4 regions of the Arthrobacter sp. BK1 genome follow, and region 2 is predicted to be linked to each of the others. Evidence: predicted binding sites of a transcription regulator. Region 2 holds the regulator's gene; each other region holds the start of a gene.
The links. Region 2 encodes LexA, which represses DNA repair genes until DNA is damaged. Its sites were predicted from a motif close to TCGAACANNTGTTCGA; they were not measured.
Positions count from the first base shown of each region.

Region 1: AC1MCA_RS19380 (LysM peptidoglycan-binding domain-containing protein) is a predicted target of LexA. The motif match lies at 1,051-1,066, and genes of this name have one in related genera.
Region 3: AC1MCA_RS10755 (shikimate dehydrogenase) is a predicted target of LexA. The motif match lies at 3,273-3,288, and genes of this name have one in related genera.
Region 4: AC1MCA_RS19485 (DUF6504 family protein) is a predicted target of LexA. The motif match lies at 4,960-4,975, and genes of this name have one in related genera.

Region 1 is NZ_CM155263.1:4,218,960-4,226,333, reverse strand. Features, by position in the region: gene AC1MCA_RS19385 (coiled-coil domain-containing protein) at 1-736, opposite strand, end outside; cyclic di-AMP (ydaO/yuaA leader) riboswitch at 1,114-1,303, shown strand; gene AC1MCA_RS19380 (LysM peptidoglycan-binding domain-containing protein) at 1,307-2,146, shown strand; gene AC1MCA_RS19375 (protein adenylyltransferase SelO) at 2,218-3,681, opposite strand; gene AC1MCA_RS19370 (dienelactone hydrolase family protein) at 3,823-4,800, opposite strand; gene ribA (GTP cyclohydrolase II RibA) at 4,879-6,756, opposite strand; gene AC1MCA_RS19360 (MarR family winged helix-turn-helix transcriptional regulator) at 6,933-7,374, shown strand, end outside.
Region 2 is NZ_CM155263.1:655,491-662,864, reverse strand. Features, by position in the region: gene hflX (GTPase HflX) at 140-1,702, shown strand; gene AC1MCA_RS02935 (ATP-dependent DNA helicase) at 1,695-3,752, shown strand; gene lexA (transcriptional repressor LexA) at 3,893-4,639, opposite strand; gene AC1MCA_RS02925 (LysM peptidoglycan-binding domain-containing protein) at 4,949-5,350, shown strand; gene AC1MCA_RS02920 (histidinol-phosphate transaminase) at 5,438-6,556, shown strand; gene hisB (imidazoleglycerol-phosphate dehydratase HisB) at 6,619-7,242, shown strand; gene hisH (imidazole glycerol phosphate synthase subunit HisH) at 7,239-7,374, shown strand, end outside.
Region 3 is NZ_CM155263.1:2,375,018-2,382,391, reverse strand. Features, by position in the region: gene pcaH (protocatechuate 3,4-dioxygenase subunit beta) at 1-286, opposite strand, end outside; gene AC1MCA_RS10760 (bifunctional sugar phosphate isomerase/epimerase/4-hydroxyphenylpyruvate dioxygenase family protein) at 358-2,292, opposite strand; gene AC1MCA_RS10755 (shikimate dehydrogenase) at 2,292-3,173, opposite strand; gene AC1MCA_RS10750 (IclR family transcriptional regulator) at 3,369-4,244, opposite strand; gene AC1MCA_RS10745 (MFS transporter) at 4,472-5,791, shown strand; gene AC1MCA_RS10740 (HNH endonuclease signature motif containing protein) at 6,099-7,374, shown strand, end outside.
Region 4 is NZ_CM155263.1:4,236,989-4,244,362, reverse strand. Features, by position in the region: gene thrS (threonine--tRNA ligase) at 1-992, opposite strand, end outside; gene AC1MCA_RS19490 (DNA polymerase III subunit alpha) at 1,108-4,596, opposite strand; gene AC1MCA_RS19485 (DUF6504 family protein) at 4,593-4,913, opposite strand; gene AC1MCA_RS19480 (hypothetical protein) at 5,056-5,445, shown strand; gene AC1MCA_RS19475 (chorismate mutase) at 5,476-5,796, opposite strand; gene AC1MCA_RS19470 (VOC family protein) at 5,816-6,238, shown strand; gene AC1MCA_RS19465 (SOS response-associated peptidase) at 6,252-7,001, opposite strand; gene AC1MCA_RS19460 (mycoredoxin) at 7,121-7,374, shown strand, end outside.

The DNA.
Region 1 (7,374 bases), 1.0 Mb from region 2:
CGGCAGGTGCCACCGGCACAGGGTTCACCGGCGCAGGGTTCACCGGTTTCTGGACAGCTGCCAGGGCAGCCGCCTTGGCCGCCGCCTCCGCCTGCTGCCGCGCCTGCGCGGCAGCAGCGGCACGCTTGGCTGCCTGGGCATTCTCATAGGCGGCGAGGGCCGCCTGGCCCTGCCGGAATTCACCTTCCACAGCCGCCGTTGACCCCTTGAGGGATGCCAGCTGAGCAGTGAGCTCCTGACCGTGGTCGTGTTGTTCCTTAATCTGCCGGGACATGGCTTCCTGGGCTGCCTGGGCGGAGTCGAGCTTGCTCTTCGCTTCCGCTGACAGCCGCTCACGCTCTGCCCGGGCCGCTTTCTCCTGGTCAGCGAGGGCTTGGGACACCCGCTCGGCAGCGGACGCCTTGCTGACCAGGTCGGCGGTCTTGTCACTGACAATCCGGACGATGTTGAGGCCCTGGATGCTGTTGGTCTGCACGGCGTCCAGGGCCACGAAGAAGCCCATGTTGGTGCCGCCGGTCTTATACGACTGGGCCGCCAGGGCTCCGATTTCCTTTTTGTGCTGTGCCAGTCCGGCGGTGGCGCGGGCGGTCCGGGCGGTCAGTTCGTCCAATCTTGAGCTGGCTGCCTGGAGGGCTGTCTCCGCGACGGCGTACTCGGCCGCGGAGGTGACCGCAGCTGTCCCCAATTCTTCGGCCCTGCTCTGAAGCCCGCCCAGAAGGTCATTGATTTTAGCCACCTCCGCGGCTTTCCCGGCCTCGCTTTGCTTGGCGTTCTCCACGTCCTGCCATGACGGATAACCGGCGGGCGGTGCGTCGTCCCCAGCGTGTGCCGGCAGCATTGATAACGAGGCGGCAAAGGCCAGCGCCAAGGTTCCTGCAATGACAGGCAGCCTCACTTTATGGAGAAAACGCGACATAGTTTGTGAGCCTACCCGGCATATACGGCATTCCGCCCCTGACCTGCAACATCGTTACGGTCAGGTGTCCAAGCGGGCGCAGAAGCGAGGCACTTCTACCGCTTACATTCCGTTACCGGAATGTGACATTGCCGTCGAACAGAGGTTATGGTCGTCCGGTGCCCCGGTTAAAAGCCGGGACATTCCCGTCAGTATGCCGAGCCCTGCCGCTGAACCGGGACCCCAGTCGCTTTCAACTGGCAGGGACGGGGGAACCACGTTTCCACGGCTTCGAAGGAAGCCTTGGGGTTAAGTCGATACCGCTCCGTCCTTGACGGAGGCGTTGCCGGCCGGGTGTCTCCGACCCGAACCCGACAGCTCACCCCGCAGGCATGGGAGAGGCAATCAACCATGTCAAAGAACACCACTTCCGCACGCCATCGTGCCGTTGCAAACCGCTCTATTGTGCTGACGGGCCTGTCTTCGACAGCTAAAGCACACGCCCGCACCATCGGCAGGCCAACCCTCATCGCTGTGGCCGCGTCCGGCATGCTCTTCGGTGCCGGAACTGCAGCCCAGGCCGGCGTCCAGGGCCCGGACGCGTCCGGGACCACCAACGTCCAAGGACAGGTCAGCGCGCCGGCGGCTGCCCCGGCCGCTGCTCCCGCAGCAGCCGCAGCCAACGTCCACACCGTCGTATCGGGCGACACGCTGGGCGCAATTTCCGCCGCCTACGGCGTCACCCTCAACGACGTACTGGCCGCCAATGGCCTGTCAATCGCGGCCATTATCTACCCCGGCGACCAGATCCAGATTCCGGGCGCCGGCTACGCCGCACCGGCACCTGCCCAGGCAGTCGCTGCCCCGGCCGCTCCGACCAACACCGGCATCCGGCTGGCCTCCACCGCGGCACCCGCCGCTCCTGCAGCCCCGGCTCCGTCCGGTGCCGCAGGCTCCGCGATCCTGGCGTCCGCCTACTCGCAGGTGGGAATCCAGCAGGATTGCACCGCCATGGTGGAGAAAGCCCTGCGTTCGGTCGGCAAGAGCGTGGGAGACCTGGCCCCGGGCCAGTTCTTCCAGTACGGCAGCGTGGTGGGTGCACCGGCCGCCGGTGACCTCGTCATCACGGCCGGCCACGTGGGCGTTTACGCCGGCAACGGCCAGGTTGTCAGCGGCGGCGTGGACGGTTACAAGACCGAAGTCCACTCCATCAGCTGGCTCACGGGAGCGTCGTTCGTCCGCGTAGCGTGATCCCGGCCGGAACCGACGGCGGCGGGGCAGCCGCAAGCCGCCCCGCCGCCGTCGTCCGCTGTTTCCTGCGCTCAGGTCCCGCAGAAAGTCCGGTAGCTCCCGAAGTCATCCGGAGCGGGGCCGGCATAGCGATCCAGGCCCGGCCGCTCCGTGTAGGGGTCGGCCAGCACATCCACCAAACGGTTGAAAGGGCCCATGTCTCCGCCTGTAGCGGCGGCAAGGGCTTCCTCAACCAGGTGGTTCCGGGGGATGAATGCCGGGTTGGTCCGGTCCATGGCCTCCGCCTCAGGAGCCAGGGCGCGCCAGCGTTCAGCCCATGCCTCGAACGGCCCCGGGTCCACGAAGTGGGCACGGGCATCTTCAGTGGTCCCACGGGCTGCTGAACTGAGGCTCCGGAAGAACGAGGTGTAATCCACGTCCCCTTTCTCCAACATGGCCAGCAGGTCCACTGCCAGCGACGACGCCACATCATTGCTTGCGGCCGCGCCCAGCCCCAGTTTGGCCTTCATCCCGTCCAGCCACGCGGCGCTGTACTCCATGCGGAAGGCGCCGAGGGACTCCACGGCCAGAGCAACAGCCTGTTCCTGATCCTCATGAAGCAGGGGCAGCAACGCCTCGGCGAGCCGGGTGAGGTTCCATTCAGCGATCAGCGGCTGGTTGGCGTAGGCATAGCGTCCACCCTGATCGATCGAGCTGTAGACGGCGCCGGGGTTGAAGGCGTCCATAAACGCGCACGGACCGTAATCGATGGTTTCGCCGGAGATCGCCATGTTGTCCGTATTCATTACACCGTGAACAAACCCCACCAGCATCCACCGGGCCACCAGCGTCGCCTGGGCAACTATCACCGCGTCGAAAAAGGCCACATAAGGCTGTATGGCCTTCGCCGCATCCGGATAATGGCGGCCGATCGCATGGTCAGCAAGGCGGCGGAGGAGGTCCGTGTCTCCATTGACCCTGGCGAACTGGAAAGTCCCCACACGCAGATGACTGCCCGCGACCCGGGTGAGTACAGCGCCGGGCAGCATCGTTTCGCGGCGGACCGGCCGCCCTGTCCCGACGACGGCGAGTGACCGCGTCGTGGGGATGCCCATCGCGTGCATGGACTCGCTGACGAGGTATTCGCGCAGCATCGGACCGACGACGGCCAGGCCGTCTCCGGCGCGGGCGAACGGTGTGCGGCCGGAGCCTTTGAGATGGACGTCGCGGAGGCGCCCGTGGACGTCCGTGACTTCCCCGAGGAGCAGCGCCCGCCCGTCGCCGAGAATCGGCGAATAGCCGCCGAACTGGTGCCCGGCATACGCCTGGGCAACCGGCGTGGCACCTTCCGGGATCAGGTTGCCGATCAGCTGGCGTATCCCTTCGGGGGTCCGCAGCTCAGCCGGGCTCAGGCCCAGCTCTGCAGCCAACCGCTCGTTCAGGACCAGGAGTTGCGGGTCCGGGGCCTCCTCGGCCTGCCAGGGAACGGCCAGCTCTTCGAAATCACGGGCGAAGCGGCCCTCGAAGGTGAGCGTGGTTGTGGCTGCGGCTCTCATCTTTCAAGACTACCCGCGGGGCGTGCGTCCGCTGCCTTCAGTGCCAAAATCCGCCGTCTCCGCTCCGGTGTGCGGCGCCTGCCCCTAGGGCAGGGCTACCTGCGACCATGGCCATCCCGTCGGCTGAGGTGGAGCCGACTCTCAGACGTGCTGCTTGAACCAGGCCAGCGTGTCGTTCCAGGCCGCGGTGGCCTGTGCCTCGTTGTAGCGCTCGCCGGTGTCGTTGTGGAAAGCGTGGTCGACGCCGGGATACACGGTGAGCTGGTACTTGATGTTGTTTGCTGCCAGGGCATCGCGGAGGGCGGGCATGGCCCCGGTGATCCGCTGGTCGCGTTCAGCATAGATGCCGAACACCGCTGCCTTGATTGACGGAACCTTGGCCAGGTCAGGGGCGGGCCCATAGAACGCAGCGGTGGCTTTAAGGCCAGGCAACTCGGTTGCCGCCTGCCAGGTGATGCCGCCGCCGAAGCAGTAGCCGTTCATGGCAATCCGGTCCGGGTCCACAAAATCCTGCCCTTGGAGGTACTCAAAGGCCGCCCCGAAGTCGGCAACGTGTCGTGGGGCTCCGGCACTGGTGAGGGCTCCGGAGACTGCGTCGGAGTCGAGGCTGGCAGTGCCGCCTTCCCTGCTCAGCAGGTCGAGGGCCAACGCCGCATAGCCGGCCTTGGCGAAGCGCCGCGCAACATCCTGGATATGCGGTGTGAGCCCGCGGTTCTCATGGCAGATCATCACCGCGGGGCCAGACTGTCCTGATTCCGGCCGGGCGAGATAGCCACTGATGTCGGTGCCTCCGGAGGCGAAGGTGACGGTCGCCCTCGTGACCCCCGCAGCACCCTCCGGTACGGAGAGGGGGCTTTTCGCCCCAGGAACCGCACTTCCGGTGGCGGCGCTGCCCGCCGCGGAGGAAGACGGGCGGTCTGAGCTCGGCATCGGGTCGCTGCCGGAGGGAACTTCCTCCGGGGTGCAGCCCACAAGCAGCATGGCCGCAGATGCTGCGGCCATGCTTCCCATGATGAACGCGACCCTGCGGGTGAATGTGCCGTGGGACATCTCCCCGGCGCGGTAATCGTCGAAGAATTCCTCGATCAGATACCGTTCAAACTTTCCAAGCTCGATCACCACAGGCCTCCTCGACTGAGGCGATTATCCTCCTCCTCTGGCGGCGGTCCTGCAAGGGTCGGTCAGCCTCTGCTGCGCCTAGAACTGTTCCGCCGGGATAGTGAAGCCGAGGTCAAGGAGTCCGCGGCCGGCCTGTTCCAGGATCGGATCCATGGTCAGCGCGGCATGGTTCAGCAGGACGTTGACATCGCGCTGGATGCGCTGCAGGGGGTGCGACAGCCGGTGGACGCTGCCGCCAGACCCCGTAAGGATGAGCCGGACGGCCTCGGCTGACGCCGCGCCGCTCAGACCGAGGGAGAGCCGGTACCGGGCCCGTTCCCCGTCGGTGAAGGTAACGGGCCGGCGCCGATAGGAGCCGGAGACCACACGGACGGCTTCGTCCCAGTGCAACCGAGCGGTGGCGACCTGGCCGTATGCCTGCGCAAAGCGGGCCTGGGCGAGGGGGGAATCTGCCTGGCGCGCCTGAACTGTCTGTTTGACTTTGCGGACCATCATCAGCTCGCGGAACACCTCGATGGCGTGCTCGGCAGCGCCCAGGGCGGCCGCGGGGGCCACCATGTTCAGGAACGTGGCCATCGGGATGTGGATGTTCGGGTCCGGGTGGATGCCGCTGCCGGGGTTGTCCGCTGAGGCCAGGAGGTCCCAGGCCAGTGCCCGGTGCGCGGGGACAAAAAGCCCTTCCGCCCTGAGGTCATTGCTTCCAGTCCCCCGCAGGCCCGCCGTGTGCCACACGTCCAGCAGCTCAAGGTCAGCCACCGGGACCAGGAACTGCATCCGGGTATCGCCATGCTGCGCAGCCAGGAGAGCCCATTCGGAGTGCATCACGCCGGAGGCAAAGCTCCAGCGGCCCGAGACCGTGTAGCCGCCGGGAACTTCCGTGGCTTGACCCGGAGGCGCTCCCGTGGCGGCCGCCAAGGGAGCCGGCCCGTTGGCAAAGACTTCGTCCTGGGCCTGTTGGGGCCAACGTGCCAGCATCCACACGTGCTCCACCAGGTGCCCCACGCTCCATGCGGTGGAGACACAACCCTGCGCCAGCCGGCGTACCACCTGGACGTAGGTTTCCAGGCCCATGCCGAATCCACCAAGAGCCTTCGGCGCGAGCATCTGGAAGACACCCGCTTCCTTCAGTTCCGTCATGGTGGCCTCCGGGACCTGCCGGATTTGCTCGGTCTCTTCGGCGCGCTCCCTCAGCCGCGGAACGAGGGCATCCACCCGGGCCAACAGCTCATCATGGGTGGGGACCTGGGCGCTTACGGGTGCAGAAGTGGGAACTTTACCGGGCAAGTCAGCCGGAAGCTCGATGGTGTGGGCTGTGTGGTTCCTTTTTGCGGCAAGGTAGCGGTGGTTGGCCGCCGAAAGGTGGACCCCGGTGGGAACCTGTTCCATGACATCGATGCCGAGGGCTGCCAGCTGGCCCACTTTGTCCGGGTTGTTGGTGAGGAGGCTGATGCGGCCCGCGCCGAGCGCGCCGAGCATCTGGGCTGCAGCGCTGTAATCGCGTTCATCCTCGCCGCGGCCCAGCGCGACGTTCGCCTCGTACGTGTCCAGGCCCCGATCCTGCAAGGCGTAAGCGTCAAGCTTGGAATACAGCCCGATACCGCGCCCTTCCTGGCGGAGGTACAGCAGGAAGCCCCCGACGGCGGAAATCTCCCCGACTGCCTCGCGCAGCTGCGGCCCGCAGTCACAGCGCTCGCTGCCGAAGACATCACCGGTGAGGCATTCGCTGTGGAGCCTGACCAGCGGCGGCTTGCCTGCCGGCCCCTGGTTGAGGAGCGTCTGTTCCCATTCGCCGAGAGCGAGCAGCAGGTGCTCCTGGCCATCGGCCAGCCCGTGGAATGTCATCACCTCGGCCGTGGCCGTGAAGCCATCGGGGAAACGCAGCGGGACTGTGACCTGGCTGCGCACTGTGGCCGGTTGTTCGTAGGGACGCACCATGGTCTCGGACAAAACGGTCATCACAGCTCCTCGGGAAGCACGGTACGCGGGTGACAGGCTAAACGTTCTCAGGAACGGCGCCAAAGCCAACAGTGTTAGTTGAATATTAAAGTAATCGTACAGGGCATTAGTTCATGATGCAAGCGATTCTGACCCCTAGAAACTTCATACTTGAAGTAAATGACTACAATGAACCTATGGACCATGCCGATGAGCCACGCTGGCTGAGCAACGATGAACGCGATGTCTGGCTAACGCTTGTGGGCGTCATGATGAAGCTCCCCGCCGCGCTGGACGCCCAACTGCAGCGTGATGCCGGGCTGAGCCACTTCGAATACATGGTCCTGGCAGGACTGTCCGAAGCGCCGTCCCGCACGCGCAGGATGAGCGACCTCGCCGGTTTCACCGAGTCCGGCCTTCCCCGCCTGTCCCAGGTAGTGGGCCGCCTGGAAAAGCGTGGCTGGGTCAGCCGTTCCACCGATCCTTCCGACGGTCGGATCACGCTCGCCACCCTCACTGACAAGGGCTGGCAGAAGATCATCCAGACAGCTCCGGGGCATGTGGAGGCCGTCCGCAACCTCGTGTTCGATCCCCTGACCAAGGCGCAGTCCCGCCAGCTGGGCAGCATCGGCAAACGGA
Region 2 (7,374 bases):
GCGCGCGGCATCGGATCGACCGGCCCGCGCGGCAGCCCAGGAGGCCCGGATGACCGCAAGCCGTCAGCCCAGCGCGAATACTTCACCACTGAACAACAATCAGCACTATTCTGAAAATGCCGAATCTTCAAAGGAGACCATGACCAGCCAGCCCAATACCGGTTCCGATCCAGCAGCCCAGGACATGAGTCCCGAGGAAATCCAAGCTGTGATCGACCGGATACTTGCCAAGGACGTCCCGGCCAGGAATGCCGCCACTGACGGCGACAAGGCCGTGTTCGGCAGGGCCCAGGCCATCTCCCGCCTGGATGACGAGCACACAACGTACGACGGCGACCAACAGGACCTCGAGGAACGCCGGGCATTGCGGCGCGTGGCAGGCCTGTCCACCGAGCTTGAAGACGTCACCGAAGTCGAATACCGGCAGCTGCGGCTCGAGCGTGTGGTCCTTGCCGGCTTGTGGTCCGAGGGCACCTTGGCGGACGCAGAGAACTCACTGCGTGAGCTCGCTGCCCTTGCCGAGACGGCCGGTTCCGAGGTTCTGGACGGTCTGGTCCAGCGCCGGGCCAAGCCGGACCCGGGCACCTTCCTGGGTTCGGGCAAAGCGCTTGAACTCAAGGAAATCGTGATGGCCACCGGAGCCGATACGGTGGTGGTGGATGCCGAACTGGCACCTTCCCAACGGCGTGGCCTCGAGGACATCGTCAAGGTCAAGGTCATTGACCGTACGGCCTTGATCCTGGACATCTTCGCCCAGCACGCCAAGAGCCGCGAGGGCAAGGCCCAGGTGGAACTGGCCCAGCTCGAATACCTCCTTCCGCGCCTGCGCGGCTGGGGCGAATCGATGTCCCGCCAGGCCGGTGGCCAGGTGGGCGGGGCCGGCGCTGGTATGGGTTCGCGCGGCCCCGGTGAAACGAAGATTGAGCTGGACCGCCGGCGCATCCGCACACGGATGGCCAAGCTCCGGCGCGAGATCGCCGCGATGAAGCCGGCCCGCGAAACAAAGCGGGCCAACCGCCGTCGTAATTCCGTGCCTTCGGTTGCCATCGCCGGGTACACCAACGCCGGAAAGTCATCGCTGCTGAACAGGCTGACTGACGCCGGCGTGCTGGTGGAGAACGCGCTCTTCGCCACGCTGGATCCGACGGTGCGCAAGGCTGAGACCTCGGACGGCCTGGGCTACACCCTGGCTGACACCGTTGGATTCGTCCGTTCCCTGCCCACCCAGTTGGTGGAGGCGTTCCGGTCAACCCTGGAGGAAGTGGCTGACGCCGATCTCATCCTGCACGTCGTGGACGTTTCCCACCCGGATCCGGAAGGCCAGATTGCGGCTGTCCGCAAGGTCTTCAGTGAAGTGGACGCCCGCAAGGTGCCCGAGATCATTGTGCTGAACAAAGCCGACGCCGCGGATCCGTTTGTGGTGGAACGCCTGAAGCAGCGCGAACCCCGCCATGTGGTGGTCTCCGCCCGCACCGGCCAGGGAATCGCAGAGCTGCTGCGGGCCATCAGTGACAGCATTCCGCGGCCCAGCGTCAAGCTTGAGCTCCTCATCCCGTACAACCGGGGTGATCTGATCAGCAAACTGCACGAGACGGATGCTGAAATCCTGACCCTGGATCACGGCGAGGACGGTACGCGTGCAGTGGTGATGGTCCGTGAGGGCCTGGCGGCTGAACTGGAATCCTTCATCAACCATGACTGAGGTTGTCGCGGGGGAAATCAAGGGCACGGCCGGCGAGCAGTTTGTCATCGAACTGCTCGACCGCGCCGTCGCCGGCATGGGCGGTCAAAGCAGAAGCGGGCAGCACGAGATGGCCCGGCAGGTGGCGAAGGCCATTGAAACCGGCGACCACCTTCTCGTCCAGGCAGGAACGGGCACCGGGAAGTCGCTGGCTTACCTCATCCCGCTGATTGCGCACTCGCTGGTCAGCCACAAGCCCACGCTCGTTTCCACCGCCACCCTTGCCCTGCAGACCCAGATTGTGGGCCGCGACCTTCCCCGGCTGCTCAAAAGCATCACTCCGGCCCTGGAGCGCCCGGTCAAGGTTGCGCTGGTCAAGGGCCGTTCCAACTACGTGTGCAGGCATAAGCTCGAAGGCGGGTTCCCCTCCGAGGAACCCGCCGAGGGCCAGCTTTTCTCCCTGGGCGAGGACACCAGCGTCCCGCATTTCGCCGCCGCGCTGGGCGGGCCGTCGTCCCAGTTGGGGAAGGAAGTGGTCCGCCTTCGCGAGTGGGCCGAAAAGACAAGTACCGGGGACCGCGACGAACTGCTTCCCGGCGTCACGGACCGTGCGTGGCGGCAGGTCTCCGTGACCTCGATGGAGTGTCTCGGCGCGCAGAAGTGCCCGATGGCGGAGGAATGCTTCAGCGAACTGGCACGCCACGACGCTGCCGAAGCCGACGTCGTGGTCACCAACCATGCCATGCTCGCCGTCAGCGCCTTTGAAGGCCTTGCCGTGCTTCCCGAATACGACGTCGTGGTGGTGGACGAGGCCCACGAACTCCAGGACCGGGTCACCGGCGCGGTCTCCGGGCAGCTCTCCGTGGCGATGGTTCACGCTGCCGCTTCAGGGGCACGTAAGCACACGGCCATCACGGTGGACGCCCTCAACGCGGCCGCCGCCAACCTCGAACTTGCCCTGGCCGGGGTGCCCAACGGGCTGCTCCCGAACAGCCTCAACGACGAACAGCTGGACTGCGTGGACCAGTTGCGCGAAGCGTGCCGGGCCGCGCTTTCCGATTCCAAGGGTGAGGGTGGGCAAACGGCCGACGGCGGGCGGCAGCTTGCCCGTTCGCGGCTGATGCTCATCCTTGAACTCTGCGAACGGCTGATTGTCGCCAAGGAAAACCGCGAAGTGGTCTGGTTCTCGCGCGCCAGCACTTTCGATCCACAGCAGGGCTACGGGCAGCCGGATGACACCGCGCCGGTACTGATCAACATTGCGCCCCTCAGCGTCGCCGGGAAGCTCCGCGAAGGGCTCTTCGCCGGCCACACCGTGGTGCTGACCTCGGCCACCCTGGCTATCGGATCGGCCTTCGAACCGGCCGCCGGCGGGCTCGGGCTGGTAGGGGAGGGGGCGCCAAGCTGGACCGGCATCGATGTCGGTTCGCCCTTTGACTACCCCAAGCAGGGAATCCTGTATGTAGCCGGGCACCTGCCCAAACCCGGTCGGGGGGCCTCACCGGAAGCCCTCGACGAACTCGAAGCGCTGATCCGTGCGTCAGGGGGCGGTGCACTGTGCCTGTTTTCATCCCGCCGTGCCGCCGAGGAAGCAGCCGAGGCGATGCGTCCACGGCTGGGGCTCAGCATCCTCTGCCAGGGCGACTCCACCATGACGGCCCTGGTAAAGCAGTTCGCTGATGAGCCTGACACCTGCCTCTTCGGGACCATGTCCCTGTGGCAGGGCGTCGACGTTCCGGGCGGATCGTGCCGCCTGGTGGTGATTGACCGCATTCCGTTCCCAAGGCCGGACGATCCCCTGATGACAGCACGCTCCCGTGCCGTGGCACAGGCCGGCGGTAACGGGTTCATGGCGGTTTCGGCCACCCATGCGGCCATCCGGCTGGCACAGGGGGCGGGCCGGCTGATCCGTTCAACCGGCGACAAAGGTGTGGTGGCGGTCCTGGATTCGCGGCTTGCCACTGAGCGGTACGCCGGATTCCTTCGCGCCGCACTTCCGCCGTTCTGGCCCACCACAGACCGCAAAACCGCATTCGCGGCCCTGGAAAGGCTGGCGAAAGACGGCTCTTGATCCGCAGGATCCGGACCGGATCCGGTCCGGGGGAGCGAGCGTGCCTTTCCTGACCACCAACAACGCGGGGTCATTTAACGTCCCTCGGAGTCCTTCCGAGGGACGTTAAATGACCCCGCGTTGCTTTTACCCGAACGGTTTTAGAGTGAGCGCAGGACCGAGACGACCTTGCCCATAATGGTGGCGTGGTCCCCAAGGATGGGCTCGTACTGGGTGTTCTGGGGCAGAAGCCAGGTGTGGCCGTCCCGCTGCCGGAAAGTCTTCACGGTGGCTTCGTCATCCAGGAGTGCGGCCACAATATCGCCATTGACGGCGTCGGCCTGCCTGCGGACAACCACCCAGTCGCCGTCGCAGATGGCGGCGTCCACCATGGAGTCGCCGGCCACGCGCAGCATAAACAGTTCACCCTGCCCCACGAGCTGGCGTGGCAGGGGCATAACATCTTCCACCACCTGATCGGCAAGGATCGGTCCGCCGGCTGCAATCCGGCCCACCAGCGGCACCATTGCCGTGTCCATCGCGGTGGGAAGTTCCGTGACGGTTCCCCCGATTCCGTGCATTACCGCGGGCTTTCCTGAGCCGCTGGGCTTGGTGGACCCGCCGTCCAGGGTGAGGGGCATCAGAACTTCCATGGCGCGCGGACGCTTCGGGTCCCGGCGAAGATACCCCAGCTTCTCCAGCTGTGAGAGCTGGTGCGTGACGCTCGAGAGACTAGCCAGTCCTACGGTGTCGCCGATTTCCCGCATGGATGGGGGATAGCCGTTGTCGTTGACGGAACGCTGGATGGTTTCGAGGATCTTCTTCTGGCGCGCGGTGAGCCCTTTCGGGGTCCGTTGGGGCTGGCGGCCCTGCGGGTTCGCCTTGCCCTCGGCGGCTGGTGCTGCCATGTTCGCCATTGCCTTTCGGTTGCCCGGGTGCTTGTCCGGAGTAATTGTCAGACCCTCCTGATCAACTACTGAGGTGGTTGTTCTTTGATCCAAACGTAGGCCAGCCACAGGGCTTTTTCAAACATTTGTTCTAGCGAGTCTCGACAATGTTCGTTGATAAGTGCTAAAACTAAGAAGGCAAAGTTCGAACATGTGTTCTATTCGCTGATGCGGGATTCGAAACCGGGTCCATTCGGCTCAAGCCGGACACCGCAGGCGGAAGCGCAGAACACACCGGGCAGCACAGTATGGTCCAGGAGGGCTCATTTCATGTCAGCTACATCTGCTTCACACGACTCCCGTCCGCAGTTCGTTTCGGTCCAGCACATCACTGCCGGGCAGGAGAGCAGCAAGTCATTGCCGCCGCTCCGCCTGACCCGCCGCGGCCGGATCGTCCTCTTTGGCATCCCGCTGGTCATCCTGGCCGCCATCCTGCTTTCCCTGGCAGGTTTCCTGAATGCCCCCGCCAAGGCGGCCGATTCCGCTGCAGACCTCACGCTCACTCCGACGGTCTCCGTCACGGTTCAGTCGGGCCAGTCTCTGTGGGCCATTGCCGGTTCGGCGGCGCCCGAACGCGATCCCCGCGATGTCATCGCGGATATAGTCCAGCTGAACAACCTCTCTGCAGGCGGAGTTGTGCCCGGGCAGCAACTGTTCGTTCCCACCAAGTAGGCCTCGGCGCGGCCCGGTTTGCCTTGGACCGGCCCCCGCCGGTCCGTCACATTTTTCGGCGGTCACCGCCGGAACTAAACTGTTCAGGTGAATGACCAGCTAGCGCGTCTGAATCGACTTCCCCTCCGGACCAATCTCCGCGGACTGACACCGTACGGTGCCCCGCAACTCGATGTTCCCATCCTGCTGAACGTCAACGAGAACACCCATGGTGTGCCGGCCGACGTACGGGCCGCCATCAGCGCAGCGGTGACAGAGGCTGCGGCAGGACTCAACCGCTACCCGGACCGGGAGTTCACCGAACTCCGCGAAGCACTGGCCGAGTACCTCGGCCATGGCCTGGACGCCACCAACATCTGGGCTGCCAACGGTTCCAATGAGGTCCTCCAGCAGATCCTCCAGGCTTTCGGCGGTCCGGGCCGCACGGCCCTGGGATTCCCGCCCACGTATTCCATGTACCCCCTCCTCGCCAGCGGCACCGACACCGGATACATCACCGGGCAGCGGTCAGGGGACTACGGGCTGAGTGCAGAATCCGCAGCGCTGCAGGTCAAGGAACTGCAGCCGAACATCGTTTTCCTGTGCTCGCCGAACAACCCCACCGGCACCGGTCTGGGCCTGGACGTTGTCGAGGCCGTCTATGAAGCGGGCGAAGCCAGCCAGACCATCGTGATCGTGGACGAGGCCTACCACGAGTTCGCCCACGACGGTACGCCCAGTGCCCTGACGCTGCTGCCTGGCAGGGAGCGGCTCATTGTTTCCCGCACCATGAGCAAGGCCTTTGCCCTTGCAGGTGCGCGGCTTGGCTACATGGCCGCGGCTCCCGAAGTGACGGATGCCCTCCGCCTGGTCCGGCTGCCGTACCACCTCTCGGCCATCACCCAGGCGACCGGCCTCGCAGCGCTCCGTCACCGGGTTGCCCTGATGGCCGATGTCCAGGACATCAAAGAACAGCGGGACCGAATCGTGACGGAACTGACCCGGATGGGCCTCAAGCCGGCCGCCTCGGATTCGAACTATGTATTCTTCGGCGGCCTGGAGAATCCGCACGAGGTCTGGCAGCAGCTCCTGGACGCAGGCGTACTGGTCCGGGACGTCGGGATCCCCGGCCATCTGCGGGTCACAGCGGGAACTGAGACTGAGACCACAGCCTTCCTGACCTCGCTGGAAGCCATCCTGGCCACCCAGGCCGGGCTGCCCGCCTAAACTTGGAGTACCGGCGCCTTACGGTGCCGCACCACTGACTTCGCCAAAAAGGACATATGACCATGACTTCCACCGGATCGAACGCTGCCGATCGGACCGCGCGCATGGAACGCGCTACCAGTGAATCGTCAGTGCTCGTGGAGATCAACCTTGACGGCACGGGTGTCTCAGACATCGACACGTCTGTCCCGTTCTACGACCACATGTTGACGGCGCTGTGCAAGCACTCGCTCATCGACATGACGGTCAAGGCCACCGGTGACATCCACATCGACGTCCACCACACCGTGGAGGACGTCGCCATCACGTTCGGTGAAGTCCTGCGCACAGCCCTGGGCAACAAAGCCGGGATCCGCAGGTTCGGGGAAGCCACAGTTCCCCTGGACGAGGCACTGGCCCACGCCGTGGTTGATGTCTCCGGCCGCCCATACCTGGTCCACGGGGGCGAGCCCGCCGGGCAGGAATACCACCTGATCGGCGGCCACTTCACAGGGTCACTCACCCGCCACGTCTTCGAGGCCATCACCTTGCACGCCGGCATCTGCCTGCACATGAACGTCATTGCCGGGCGGGATCCCCACCACATCGTCGAGGCCCAGTTCAAGGCTTTCGCGCGCGCCCTGCGCGCCGCCGTCGAGCCTGATCCGCGCGTGGAGGGAATTCCGTCCACCAAGGGTGCCCTGTGAGTGGCCAGATCCTCCGGGACGGCGCCGTGATCGATCCTGCTGCCGGTAAGAAGCCCGTTTCGCCTGAAGGTAAGCCCACTGTCACGGTGCTTGACTACGGATCCGGCAACGTCCGTTCAGCCGTGCGTGCGC
Region 3 (7,374 bases), 1.7 Mb from region 2:
ACGCCGGCGAGTACAGCTCGATGGTCTCCGGATCGGCGTGGTGCAGGTCCTTGGTGGGGTGCCGCAGGATGCTGCTGCGGTACGGCGGGTAGTCCAGCCGAGGCTGCACTTCGGCCGGGGTACCGCTCTTCAGGGCCTGGGCATAAGCCTCCCCGATGGACTTGATCTCTGCACTGAGATCCTGCTGCGTCTCCACTGCTGCGTCCAGGGGGGCGTGTCCTGCCTTCGGTTCTGCAGGGGGTACAAGCTCATCCGTTTCAAGCTCGGCTTTGGTTTCTTGCGTCACGGCTGGCTCCTCTCGTTTCTGTTCGGTGTGCGGTACTGCTCTTTGGATGGGTCAGATCGGTGTGGGCGGGATCAGGTGGTGCGGCTTAGTTGGTCGTACTGAACGGCGTGCCGCACGGGCGCGTTGGGTGCGCCGTAGCCGTCGTAGGCCCCACGGCGTTCCACCATTTCGAAGAACACGCTGCCCACGGTGGCGGTGTAGAAGTGCAGGAACTCGCCGTCGGCGTCGCGGTCATAGAGGAGGTTCAGTTCCTGCAGCGTGGCCAGGAAATCCGGGGCCAGGCCAAAACGGGCGTCCAGGTCCTCGTAGTAGTTGGCGGGAATTTGCAGGAACTCCAGGCCGCGGGCTTTGCAGTCCCGGGCGGTGGCCACCAGGTCATCCACGGCGAAGGCGATGTGTTCCTGGTACGTCCTGCGCGCGCCCGTCCCGGCGGCTGACCCGGGTCCGGAGGCGCCGTCCTGCTGCATCAGCGGGGCGAGGTTCAGAACAAGCCGCACCGAACGGTCCCCGGTGAGCATGACCTGCGAGCGCACCAGCCCGGTGGGGCTGGGAACCTCGGCGAACGGCTGCGGCTCCAGGGCCAGCGCGCTGGTGTAGAACAGGACGGCTTCGTCGAAGTGCTGCCAGGGCTGGGCCAGGTTGACGTGGTCAATCACGGCCGTGGCCCCGGCTGCCGGCACCTCGAGGCCTTCGCCAAACTCGCGCGTCCAGGCTGCGGTGCCGTCGGGGCTGCCCTGGCACAGGAAAATTTCGGTGGAATCCGGGGCTGCGAAGCCCTGGAAAATCTCCTCGTTGGCCTGTGTCTTCCGCGGGACCGCGGGGGCCTTCAGTTGCTGGGCGCGGGCGGCGGCAATCACCGGAGACTCGACGTCGAACCCCAAAGCGGCGATGGCAGGCTCGGCGTGCGTCGCAGCCTGCTCGTTGATGATCACCCGCGCGTGGCCCATGGACCAGAGCTGCACGTCCTTGGTGCGGTGCCTGCCGTTGAACTCGAAGCCCAGCTGGCCCAGGACCGTTTCGAGGACTTTCGAGTCAGCGGCCCGGACCTCGGCGAAGTTGTATCCCGCCGGCTCGGCAACCTGCGGCAGGGTGGCCAGTTCCATGGGATAACGACGACGGCCCGGGGCCTTCGAAGCTGCGGCACCATTGCCGGTGGCATTGGCGGCGGCCAGTACAGGGGCGTTGGCGTCCAGCCACTTGGCGCTCTGTTCCTCCAGCCAGATGAGCGAGCGCATGGCGTCAACGGCCGTGCGCTCCACGTCCGACTGGCGGAAGACGTCGTTGAAGATCTCCAGCGACACCGGTCCGCTGTAGCCGGCCCGGATCACGTGGCCCATGAACTTGGCCAGCTCGAACTGACCCTCGCCCGGGAAGACCCGGTAGTGCCGGCTCCAGGACAGCACATCCATGGAGAGTTTGGGCGCGTCGGCAACCTGGACGAAGAAGATTTTCTCCGGGTTGAAGGCTTCGATGGGAGCGGTGTTCCAGTTGCGGGAAAGGATGTGGAACGAATCCAGGCAGGTGCCCAGGCTGGGGTGGTCCACCGCTTCCACCAGCTTGTGGGCATGTTCGTAATCGCTGACGTATTTGCCCCAGGCCAGGGCCTCATAGGCAACCTTGACGCCGTGGTCCCCCGCGAGGGCTGCCAGGCGGCCCAGCTGTTCGGCGCGGAGGTCGTCGCTGTCGATGCTGGCCGTGGCCACGTTGGAGCAGACCAGGATGGTGTCCATGCCGAGCCGCTCCATGAGCTTGAATTTGGCTTCGGCCCGGCGCAGGTTGGCGGCGAGGAGGTCCTCTTCCACGCTGTCGAAATCGCGGAAGGGCTGGTACAGGTCCAGCGTCAGGCCAAGGTCTGCGGCCATTTTCCGGACGTCCTCCGGCGCGAGCGGCGAGGTCACCAGGTCCTGCTCGAAGATTTCGATGCCGTCAAAGCCCGCGATGGCGCAGGCCTGCATCTTCTCCTTCAGGGTGCCGGAAAGGCAGACGGTGGCAATTCCGGTGCGCATCAGGCGGCCACCTCTTCAGCGGCCACAAGCTCCAGGAAGTGGCCGCGCATGCGGTCAGCGTCAGCCGTCAGCCCGGTGAAGATCCGGAATGCATCCGCAGCCTGGCCAACAGCCATCCGCCCTCCGTCCAGGACTTCGCAGCCCTTGGCCCGGGCAGCCAACACCAGTTCGGTCTCAATGGGACGGTAGACAATGTCCGCCACCCAGTGCCGTGGTTCGAGCAGATCAAGATCCAGCGGAGCTCCCGGATGGGCGGCCATTCCTACCGGAGTGCAGTGCACCAGACCGTCGGCCAGGGGCATCAGCTGCGGCAGCTCCGCCGTCGTACGCGCCGTGACGGTGCGGCCCGGGAAGAAGCCGGCCAGTTCCCCGGCGCGCGCCGCGGCGCGGGCGGGATCGACGTCCACCAGGTCCAGTGCCTGAACTCCGGCGGTCAGCAGGGCGTAAGCGACGGCGGAACCGGCACCGCCGGCGCCGAGCTGGACCACCCGGTCAAGTTTCGCTCCCGGCAGTCCGGAGGCAAGGGCGGAGGCGAAGCCGGAAAAGTCCGTGTTGTGGCCGATGAACCGGCCGTCCTCGATCACCACGGTGTTCACGGCGCCCAGCTTGAGGGCGTCCGGGGAAATCTCATCCAGGTGCTGGAGTACAAGCTGTTTGCAGGGGTGGGTGATGTTCAGGCCGTTGAAGCCGAGGCTGCGGGCACTGTTGAGCAGGTCGCCCACAGCTTCACCAGTCAGTCCGAGCTCCAGCAGGTCGATGGGGCGGTAGAGATAGCGCAGGCCCTGCACATCACCTTCGCGTTCGTGCATGGGCGGGGTGAGTGACGGCATCACGCCATCGCCAACCAGTCCCACAAGGTAGGACTCAGTTCGATTGCTCATCCGGGCAGCTCCTTTGATACGGCACCTGGCGGGCGGCGTCGCACTGGGCGGACGCGGCGGGCCGGTGATAGGGATTACAGTACAACACTTGTTCACTTCTCGCACTCTTGTTCGACATACGAACATAGAATATTGGCGGGGGTTGTTGCCGGCTCCGGGTCCGGCGCGGCATTGACACCCGGCCCGGCCCCCGCATCACCGCTGCGGCAGGCGCGCGGCCAGCTCGGCGGCAGCTTCCTGCAGCAGGGGGACGTGCGCCAGGAGGGCCTCCATGCTGAGGCGGAAAACCGGCACGGCAGTGGCCAGGGAGGCGAAGGCGTGGCCCTGTGAATTGAGCAGCGGCACCGCCACGGCGCGCATCCCGTTCTCGTTCTCCTCATCCATGACCGCGTAGCCCTGCCGGCGCACCTTCTCCATTTCCGCGCGGAAGACCCCGCGGTCCGTGATGGTGTGCTCGGTCAGCGGCTCGAGGTCCAGCTCTTCGATGAGACTTTCACGCTCCGCGTCCTCGGCGAAGGCCACCAAGGCCTTGCCAACCGCGGTTGCGTGCAGTGCACCCAGATGACCGGGGTCACTGGTCACGCGGAAGGTTTGCGGGCCGTCCACCTTGTTCACCGTCAGGTGGTGATGGCCGTCGCGGACGCTAAGGATGGTGGCCTCGCCCGTCTGCTCTGTCACGCGGCGCAGGACCGGCATGGCTGTACCGGCGAATCCATGGTGATTGGAGACCCGCTGGCCCAGCTGGAAGATCCGGAGGCCCAGGTGATAGCGGCGGCCATCCGGCTCATAGTCCACAAAGCCGTCCCGGGTCAGGGAACCCAGCAGCCGATAGGTAGTGCTGAAGGGAAGCTCGGCACGGCGGGAGATCTCGGCTGCACTGGCACCCTTGGGTTCATCGCCAAGGAGGACCAGGAGCCCAAGCGCCTTACCCACCATGTCAGTACGGTCAGCCTTCGGAGCTTTCACCCCGGCATTTGCCTCGGCGCTCTTGATCACGGCCTCGGCCTGGGCGGAAGCTTCATCTGTGGCAGCGGAGGCGTCATCGGCCGCTGTGGTTTGGTTCACACTCATAACTCGATGTTGCCACATCGTGGAAGCAATTTCTAGATGGTGATTATTTTCTTGACAAGTGACTCCACTCACAGTCATGATTGCTGTATCGCACAAGTAGCTCCCACTATGTGGCTACAAGTCCAGATTCATTGACGGACTCCAGCCGCACCGCACCCGGCACCACCACGCTGCGGCTGCGACTCCCCAGATCCATCCGCGACACTGTCGTCACACAAAGGAACTCCATGAGCCAGACACTTCCGTCCGCGGGGCAGGGCACTGTAGCCCCGGCCGGGACACCAAAGAAAGCAGCCCTCGCCAGCTTCCTGGGCAGCGCGGTCGAATACTACGACTTCTTCATCTTCGGTTCGGCCGCCGCCCTGATCTTCCCGACGGTCTTCTTCCCCGATGCGGGAGCAAATGCGGCCGTCATGTCCTTCGCCACCTTCGGATTCGCTTACGTGGCACGGCCCGTCGGCGCCGTCATCCTGGGCCACTTCGGTGACCGGGTGGGCCGCCGGAAGGTCCTGATGTTCACCCTGCTGCTGATGGGCGCCTCGACGTTCCTGATCGGCTGCCTTCCCGACTTCAACACCGTGGGCTGGTGGGCTCCGGCCCTGCTGGTGCTTGCACGGCTTTGCCAGGGCCTCTCCGCCGCAGGTGAGCAGGCCGGCGCCTCATCCATGACCCTGGAACACGCACCGGACAACCGCCGCTCCTTCTTCACCTCCTGGACCCTCACCGGCACCCAGGGCGGCCAGATCCTCGCCGCCCTCGTCTTCATCCCCGTCCTGGCCCTCCCGGACGAGATCAAGTTCGGCATCGGCTGGCGCATCCCGTTCTGGCTCAGCGCCGTGGTGGTGCTGGTTGCGTTCTTCATCCGCCGCACCCTGCACGAACCGCCGGCTTTCGAGGAAGCCCAAAAGACTGCCCAGATCTCCAAGCTCCCCGTCGCCGACCTGCTCAAGGGCCACTGGCGCGACGTCCTCCGCGTTATTGCCTGCGCCTTCATCGCCGCAGTATCCACCGTGTTCGGCACACTGGCCATCACCTACGCCAAGACCGTCGCCGGTGTTGACGGCACCACCACCCTCTGGCTCGTCGTCGGCGCCAACCTGGTGGCCCTGGGCACCCAGCCGCTGTTCGGCATGCTGGCTGACAAGATCGGCCGTAAGCCGGTCTTCATCTACGGCGCCGTTGCCAGTGCGGTCCTCACGCCGGTGTTCCTGCTGAGCCTGGAGTCCGGCAGCGTTCCGCTGATGTTCCTTGCAGCCATCGGCTTCTTCTCCTGCGGCTATGCAGCCTCGAACGCCGTCTGGCCGTCCTTCTACGCCGAGATGTTCAGCACCAAGGTCCGCTTCTCCGGCCTGGCGATCGGCACGCAGCTGGGCTTCCTGATGGCAGGATTCGCCCCGGCCATCGTGGCTGCCATGGGCGGCATCCGGCCCGGGGGCTGGGTCCAGATCAGCATCTTCACCGCTGTTATCTGCAGCATCGCAGCCATCTCAGCCCTCACTGCGAAGGAAACCTTCAAGGTCCCCACGAAGCAGCTCGGCCTGAAGTAATCCCCGTCCGGACCGACTGACCGGACGTTCCTGCCCGGTTCCTCCAGGAAAGCCCGCCATTCTTCCACGGAATGGCGGGCTTTCCCATGTTCGGGCTGCGGGAACCGGCCGGAGCAAACGGGCAGGAACGTACGTACGACGACGGGTGTCAGCACGTGCCTATCGCGAACTCGCCCCTCCCTCTTTCCCCTTCCGCTTGCACGGGGGCACCCGCCCGGGGCCGGTCTTTCTGGAGCGAGGACTCCGGTCTTTGGGCCAGGCCCGGGCCTGCCGCGTTATTGTCAGACCCACCTGTGATGATGAATTCATGGGAACAAGCGCGGTGGTGGCGGAGGCATTTGCGGCTATCAATGCCGGCTTCGCTGTGCTTGCTGCCGTGGTCACCGACGCCCGTGTTGGAGCAGCAGCCGCCGGGCCGGATTCGGGTGCTGATCCTGCGGCCTGCCTGGCCGAAGACTGCCTTCAGATCCTCTCCCGGGTCGCTGAATCGGAGCCGCGGCTGGCCGCCGTGAAGGCCCTCGCCGCCGCCAAATACTTCGAAACTGCGGCGTTGATCGCCGGGCCCCTAACCGTCCCCGGGGACGCTGCAGTGCAGGAGATGGCGGTCCGGGCAGAAGTCGCCTGTGTCCTGACCATCGGCGAGCGGGCCGCGGGTTCGCTCCTGCACCACTCCCTGATGCTGACCACCAGGCTGCCGCTGACCCTGGCCGCCCTGCGGGACGGCTCCCTGTCCTGGCAGCACGCCCGGGTCATGGTCGAGGAAGCGGACACCCTTGACCCGGCAGGTGCCGCGGCGTTGGAGACACACTTCCTGGACCCGGGCCCGGAGGCCCCGGATGCCGCCCGGGCCTGCACCGCAGGACAGATGCCGGCGTCCCGGTTCCGGCACAAGGCTCGCACCTGGCGGGAACGCCACCATGCCGAGAGTATCGAGGAACGCCACGCCAAGGGTGTCCTGGACCGCCGGGTCCAGTACTGCCCGGACCAGGACGGGATGGCCTGGATCACCGCCTACCTCCCCGCAGATCAGGCAGTGGCGATCTGGAACCGCACCACCGCGATCGCCCGCGGCCTGCAAGGGCCTGATGAGTCGCGCACCCTCACCCAGCTCCGCGCCGACACGTTCGCCAAGGCCCTGCTCAGCAGCGGGATCGCGCTCAACGCCACGGCCCTCGACAACACCGGGGCCCTGGCCAACACCGGGACCCCGATCAACACCTGGAACGAGTCCGGCAGCGGGGAAGAGTCCAGCAGCGGGGAAGGCCGCAATGCCAGCGGCGGTGAAGCGGTGAATCCGGGCAAGGTCCCCACCCCGCGGGCCCAGGTCCTGGTCACCGTCCCGGTTTTCGCCCTGCTCGGCGTCACCGGTGAACCCGCGATGCTCGACGGGTACGGCCCGATCCCGGCATCGATGGCCCGGGACCTCCTGGCCAACGGGGCCGAATCCTTCTACCGGGTCCTCGTGGACCCCCGCGACGGGGCACCACTGGAGATCGGCCGGACCAGCTACCGCCTCACCAAAGCCATGAAACACGCCCTTCAGCTCCGGGACGGCAAATGCACCTTCCCCGGCTGCAACAACC
Region 4 (7,374 bases), 1.0 Mb from region 2:
TACCAGTCAAGGTGGCCCGAGACCTCGTACAGGTGGCCCTTGGTGATGTGCGGGGTGTAGACGAACTCATAGCCGGCCTCGACGTGGCGCTGGCGGGAGTAGTCCTCCATCTCCTTGCGGATGATGCCGCCCTTGGGGTGGAAGACCGGGAGGCCGGAGCCCAGTTCATCGGGGAACGAGAACAGGTCCAGCTCAACACCGAGCTTGCGGTGGTCGCGGCGTTCGGCCTCGGCGATCCGTTCCTGGTAAGCCTTCAGCTCGTCCTTGCTGGGCCAGGCGGTGCCGTAGATCCGCTGCAGCTGCTGGTTCTTCTGGTTGCCCAGCCAGTAGGCGGAGGAGGAGCGGGTCAGCGCGAAGGCGTTGGAGATGAGCTTGGTGTTGGGCAGGTGCGGTCCGCGGCAGAGGTCGCACCAGACGCTGTCACCGCTCTTCCGGTCCACATTGTCGTAGATGGTGATGTCGCCGGCGCCGACCTCGACGTTGACGCCTTCGCCCGCTTCAGCGGCCTCGTTTTTCTTGCCCAGGAGTTCGAGCTTGTAGGGCTCGTCCTTCATGGCCTCACGGGCCCCGTCCTCGCTGACAACACGGCGGACGAATTTCTGGTTCTGGTTGATGATCTTGAGCATCATCTTCTCGAGGGTCTTGAGGTCCTCGGGAGTAAAGGGCTCGGCGACATCGAAGTCGAAGTAGAAACCGTCCGTAATGTAGGGGCCGATTCCCAGCTTGGCGTCCGGGCGGAGTTGCTGTACCGCCTGGGCCATGACGTGGGCGGTGGAGTGGCGCAGGACGTTGAGGCCATCGGGCGAACCGATGGTGACGGCCTGGATTTCGGCGCCCTCGGGCAGTTCCTGGTCCAGGTCCTTCAGCTCGCCGTTAACGCGGGCCACAACAACATCGCGGCGCTCAAAGAAGAGTTCCGCACCGGTTGTCCCGGTAGTCACCTTGGTCTCTTCGCCATCGACGATGAGGGTGATCTGCTGGGCATCTGACACGGGTGTCTCCTATTCAAAGTTTTAGGCTTCATAGCTTGCGGCATACGGGGACCACAGCCAGCCATCGTCAATGCTATCGGTTCCGCGGGAGGCCGACCAACGGGACCCCGGGCCCTCAGCCGCCCATCCCGGTGATAGCCAGGCTCCGGCTGATCCCATCCAGCGGGTGGGGGACATCGGAGGTCCGGGGCTGGGACGCGGGAAACGGCAGGGTTTCCACGCGGCTCAGGTCCCATGCCATGTTGGCGCTGAGGCTGATTCCCCGCGGCCCTGTACGCCTGGTGGTGCCGCGGATGAGCAGCAGCCTGGTGCCGAACAACAGGAGCCCGGCCTGTTCCTGTGCTTCATGGAAGAACACGGAATCGATACAGCCGGTGCCGTCATCGATGCTGATGAAAACCACCCTGCGCCCGCCACGCATGGGCGGGGTCTGGGTGGCGATGCGCACCCCGGCCACCAGCACCTCGGTGCCGTTGCGCAGCCCCAGGAGCTTGTCAGCGGTGGTAACGCCGAGCCTGTCCAGCATGGGCCGGTGGCTGTCCATCAGGTGCCCGCTGACATCAATGGCCATCAGGTCCAGCTCTGCCCGGACGTTTTCCACCAGGGTAGGCGCAGGCAGTCCAGGCTTGACGTTCCGCAGTTCCACGTCCCCCAGCGGCAGGGACAGCTGGCCTTCCATGACCTCGCGGCCTTTCCTGGTTCCTCCTGCGGATTGCAGCTTCTGAAGATGCTGGACGAGGTCTGCGCGGTTTGCTGCACCGCCTGACTCCCGGTGCAGTGAATCAAAGGCACCCAGCCGGGCGAGCCTGTTGATGCTTGGCTTGCTCAGCCTGGACCGCGCCCGCAGGTCAGCCAGGGAGTCGTAAGGCTGACCGGCAACAATCCGTTGGAGCTCGGTACCTGACAGGCCGTAAATACCGTTGAGGCTCAGCCTGATCCCCAGCTTTCCGCTGTCCGGCCCGTCGGCGACCCGCTCAACCCTGTACTCGGCGCCGCTGCGGTTGATGTCCAGCGGCAGGATGGGGATGCCCAGCCTGCGGGCCTCGGCCACCAGCAGACGTTTGGGATACATGCCGGGATCGTGTTCCCACAGCCCGGCAAGGAAGGCCTCGGGATGGTGGGTCTTGAGCCATGCTGACTGGTAGGTGGGTACGGCGAAAGCGGCGCCGTGGGCCTTGCAGAAGCCAAAGCTTCCGAATGCCTTCAGGGTGCCCCAGACCTTATCCACCACCTCTGGGGAATAGCCTTTTGCCCGGGCCTCCCTGCGGAAGAACTCTTCAACCTTCAGTTCGAGGACTTCGTTGCCGAGCGCCCGGCGGAACTCATCAGCCCGGGCCAGCCCGCAGCCGGTCATGACATCGAATGTTTTGAGGATCTGTTCATGGAAGACGGTGACTCCATGGGTTTCCTGCAGCACCGGTTTCAGGTCAGGGTGCGGATAGACCTCCGGCGCGAAGCCGTGCCGGTGTTCCAGGAAAGGCCGGACCATGTCGGACTTCATCGGGCCGGGCCGGAACAGCGAAATGTCGATGATGAGGTCATTGAACTCACGCGGCGCCATCTTGCCGATCAGTTCACGCTGGCCGGGTGATTCGATCTGGAAACAGCCCAGGGTGTGGGTGCTGCGGATCAGATCGTAGGTGGGTTCATCGTCCAGCGGCACAGCATTGAGGTCGATCATGCCGTTCTCGGCGATGTAATCCGGCCCGGTTCCGTCCGGGCCCCTGGGATGGCTCCCGGCCGCAACCACCTCGGCCTTGGAAGGATGGATCCGGATCACTTCCCGGACGGCAAAGGCCATGGCGCTTTGCATCCTCACTCCCAGGACATCGAGTTTGAGCATGCCCATGGGATCCATATCGTGTTTGTCGAACTGGCTCATGGGCAGCCCCAGTCCGCTGGGCTGGACAGGGGTGCGGTCCAGGAGCGTCGCATCTCCCAGGATCACCCCGCAGGGGTGCATGGAAATATGGCGGGGCAGCCGGTCCAGCCGTTCAGTCAGGTCCACCAGCAGATCAAGCTGCTGGTTTTCGGTAAAATCCCGCTGCTCTACCCTGCCGGCGAACTCCCGGAGCTCAGGCTTCTCCGCCAGGGCTTCGCGGAACTTCCGGGCTGAAAACCGCCACAGCTGCTTTGCGATCTCGCCGACATCGCCCTCGTCCATGCCCAACGCCATCCCGGCGTCACGCACCGCACCGCGGGCGCGATACCCGTTCTGCATGCTCATCAGGGTGACACGCTCGGCGCCGAACCGGTCAAAAATCCTGCGGTAGACGTTGTGCCGCTCAGCGCTTTCGACATCGATATCAATGTCCGGCAAGGTGGCCCGGTCCCGTGACAGGAACCTCTCAAAGATCAGATCGTGCTGCAGGGGGTTAACGTGGCTGACCTCGATCAGGTAATTGACCAGGCTGGAGGCACCTGACCCCCGGGCGGCAGCCCTGACCCCCATGTCCTGGATCATCCGGGAGACTTCGGCCACGGTGAGGAAGTAGGAGGAGAACCCGAGGTTCAGGATGATGCCGAGCTCATGGTCCAGGCGTTGGCGCATTTCCTGCAAGGCAGAGCCGGTGATACCGGGGAAGCGCCGGCCGATTCCTGCTTCGCAACGCTGCACCAGTTCCAGGTGCGGGTCCTGGCTTATTCCAATGACGGACGCTTCGGGGACCACCGGCTGCTTCCATCCCATGTCCGTTACCGGATCCATCCGGCAGAAATCGGCGAGCGCCTCAGTCTGGGCCATCAGCTGTTTGAGGTCAGCTGTGCCATACCCGGCGGCATGGATGATTTCCTTGCCCAGCTGAAGCATCTGCCCTGCCGATTTCAGCCAGCCCTGCCCATTGGGCTGAAGGAGCGGTTCTGCCGCAAGTTCCGGCAGGGACTTGAGTGTCCGGGCTGAATCGAGCACGTCCGCTGTGGCTGCGCCGTCCTCGGCGCAGTAACGCACTGCATTGGTCAGCACAGCAGGGACGTGGTGTTCTTCCGCAAGTTTAAGCATGCGCACTGCATGGGAGGTGCTCAGGGGCGCTCCGGGGGCACTGAGCTGGGAGACGACCTCGGCTACCAGGGTTCCGGCAGGCATGGCCTCGACCCACCGCTTGAAAAGGGTGCGGGGCAGCAGGTACCTCCTGCCGCCCATGGCCCGGCCGACGTCGGAATCCGGGCCGATCAGGACGGTCAGCACCGGCTTCAGGGTTTTCGGGTCAAGCGTGCGTGAGGCGAGTTCAGCGCGGGTGACGGCCACCGGCACAGCTCCCCCGGCTTTGCCTGAGGTACGGGCATGGGCATCTGAGACTAACCGGCACAGCGCCCGGTAGCCTGCCCCGTTGTTGTTGCCCCGGGCCAGGACCACCACGCGGCCGGCGAGTTGGGTACGGTGATCGCCGTCGTCGTCGAAGACCGCAAGGTCCACCCCCACCACGGGATCAATGCCCGCTGCCATACAGGCCTTGAGATGTTTGACGGTGCCATAGAGGCCGTCACGGTCAGTGCAGGCAAGGGCCGTTGCGCCGTCAGCGGCGGCAACCTGGGCGAGTTCGTCGGGCCAGGATACGCCGTAGTGCGCGCTGAAGGCGGTGGAAACATGGAGGTGCGTAAAGGTCATGCTGTTTTGGGCTGGAGGGCGTCGTGGATCCGCAGGAGCCTCCAGCGGCCACTGCCGATGTGCCGGGTGAGGTCAAGGGTGAGCAGCTCTGCGGCATCCCGTTGAACTGCCTGGACCTGGACCCGCCAGATCTCGTGGTCAACCAGCCCTGGCCCGCTGCCAAGAGGTGCGCGGCTTTCTTCGGCCCACCATTGACGGCGCTCGTACCACCGCGAAGGCTCGGCGCACACCTGGTACTGCCTTCCGGCCCAGGAGAGTTCCAGTGGCTGGCCGGCCGGAGTGCAGCGGACGTCCACAGACTCGCTGAACATACCCATGGGTGCCTCCCGGAGCCGGCTGATACAGACGTTCGCAGTATTTTGTTCGAATATGTATTCGAATAAACAAAGTCTACGCCGGTGCCCCGGCAAAACCTAGACGGGGGTGGACGGACGGCCGGCAGGAGGGCAGGATTGTGCCATGAGCTCCCATGACGCACTCCTCAAGCACGTAAGCATCGAAGCCCAGGACACCACGCTCGTGGCCAACTTTGATATCGACGGCAACATACCGGGGGCTGGTGCGTACGTAGTGGGACTGGTGGCGTCCAGCCCTGACCATTCCTCGCAAAGACGCCTGGGTATTGAATTCCTGAACGGGGAGGCAATCGCCTTCTACTCGTTCTGCCATGACCAGACCACCGAGGAAAACTATGACCTTTCCGGAGTGACCCACTCCGGAAACACCATCACGGGAAACTTCCCCATGGCAGCCATTCAAGGGCTTGGCAAAGGGCACTTCATGACGGCGTTCAGCGAAGCCGACGGCCGCGATTTCCAAGGGGGCTTCCCGGTCGAGGAAGCACTTTAAGAGGAAGCACTACAGAAGTGCTTCGGAAACTCAGCTGGTTTCTTTATGGACCTTGAGCTCGAGTTCAATAAAGCCCGAAATCATGGCCCGGTACGTGGACTCCACGATGTCCGGATCGATGTCCTTCTTCTCGGCGGCGTTCCGTACATGCTCAATCACCCGCTCCACCCGGCCAGGAGCACGGACTTCAGCGTCGTCCCCCTTTAAAGTGCCGGCAATCCGGATCAGCCGTTCACGCCGCGCGATCAGGGTTACGATCTGGTCGTCCACCTCGTCCACCGCAATGCGCACGGCAGCGAGCTGTTCCTTGTCGGCCAAAGCGTCCCGTTCGTTTCCTTGTATTGTCGCCATGATCTGACAGTATCGAAGCATGCAGCCCAGAGTCGACTTCATCTCACTAGGTGTTCGCAGCGTTGAGGCTTCCCGCCGGTTCTATGCGGAAGGCCTTGGCTGGCCCATCCACCGCGAGATTCCCGGAGACGTGGTGTTTATCCAGGTCAACCGGGGCCTGATACTTTCCCTGTGGGACGCCCGGCAGATGCAGGCCGAGGCAGGGGTCAGCGCCCCCGGCCCGGTCCCGTGCATCACGCTGAGCCATAATCTTGCCGGCACGGAGGAAGTGGACCAGGTCCTTGCTGAGGCTGCGGCAGCGGGGGCAACCATGGTTGCCGGGCCGATCACCCAGCCCTGGGGAGGCTACAGCGGTTATTTCGCCGATCCGGACGGCTTCCGGTGGGAAGTTGCGTACAACCCCACGTGGGCAGTGAACGACGACGGCGAAGTCACCGTTTAGCGGTTCCCGCGCCTTAGAAGAGTGCCTCCACCGGGCGGATGAGTTCCGGGGAATTGTTGCGGACGTTTCCCACCTCCCGGCCAACGGAATCCACGTGCCAGTCCGCTGCCACCTCTTTCACATGCGCGCGGACCAGGTCCACGAGGAAGGCGGCGTCGTCGATCTGCGGGTCGATCCAGGACTCCATCGTGGCGCGGTCCAAGGGCAGCGGTACACGGTCGTGCAGGGCAGTGAGTTTGCCGAACACGGTGGACTCGGCACCCGGCGGCGGAGTGTCCGCCGTCAGGATGGACGTGGAAAGCAGCCACCGTCCGGGATCGCCCTCAGCCTTGGACGGATCCTTCCACCACTCGTACAGGCCGGCGAACACCAGGCCGCTCCCCTTGCCCGGGTGGACGTAGTAGGGCTGTTTGGCTTTGCCGGTGCCCTGCTTCCACTCGTAATAGCCGTCAGCCGGTACGGCGCAGCGGCGGGACTGGATGGCCTTGCGGAACGCCGGCTTCTCCAGCACCGTCTCGCTCCTGGCGTTGATCATCTTGGCGCCAATGCCGGGATCCTTGGCCCAGGACGGAACCAGGCCCCACCGGGCCACATGCAGCTGCCGCACGGTAGCGTCATCCTTCAGGCGCTCCAGCACGATGGGAACATCGTCCGTGGGTGCCACATTCCAGGACGGCGGCAGCTCCACGTCCTCTTCCAGCTGCGCGTCGAACTCCGCCAGCAGATCCCCCACGGCACGTGCCATCACATAGCGTCCACACATGGCTTCAGCATGCCATCACTGCAGGGCACTGTCATCCGGCGCCACCCGCACCGGGGAATACCCTGCTGCGGGTTACCGTTGACAGGAACGAACCCCCTCAACGAATTCAGGAGAGCTCCGTGGACTTTACCCCCGAGAACGGCACCATCACCATGTTTTCCACCACCTGGTGCGGTTACTGCAACCGTCTGAAGAAGCAGCTGGACGCGCAGGGCATCGGCTATACGGAGATCAATATCGAAGAGGTGGAGGGCACAGCCGAGCTCGTAGAGCAGCTTAATGGCGGCAACCAGACCGTCCCCACCGTGCTCTTCCCGGACGGCACAGCCGCCACCAACCCCTCCTTGGCGGAGGTCAAGAGCCGCCTCGCGGC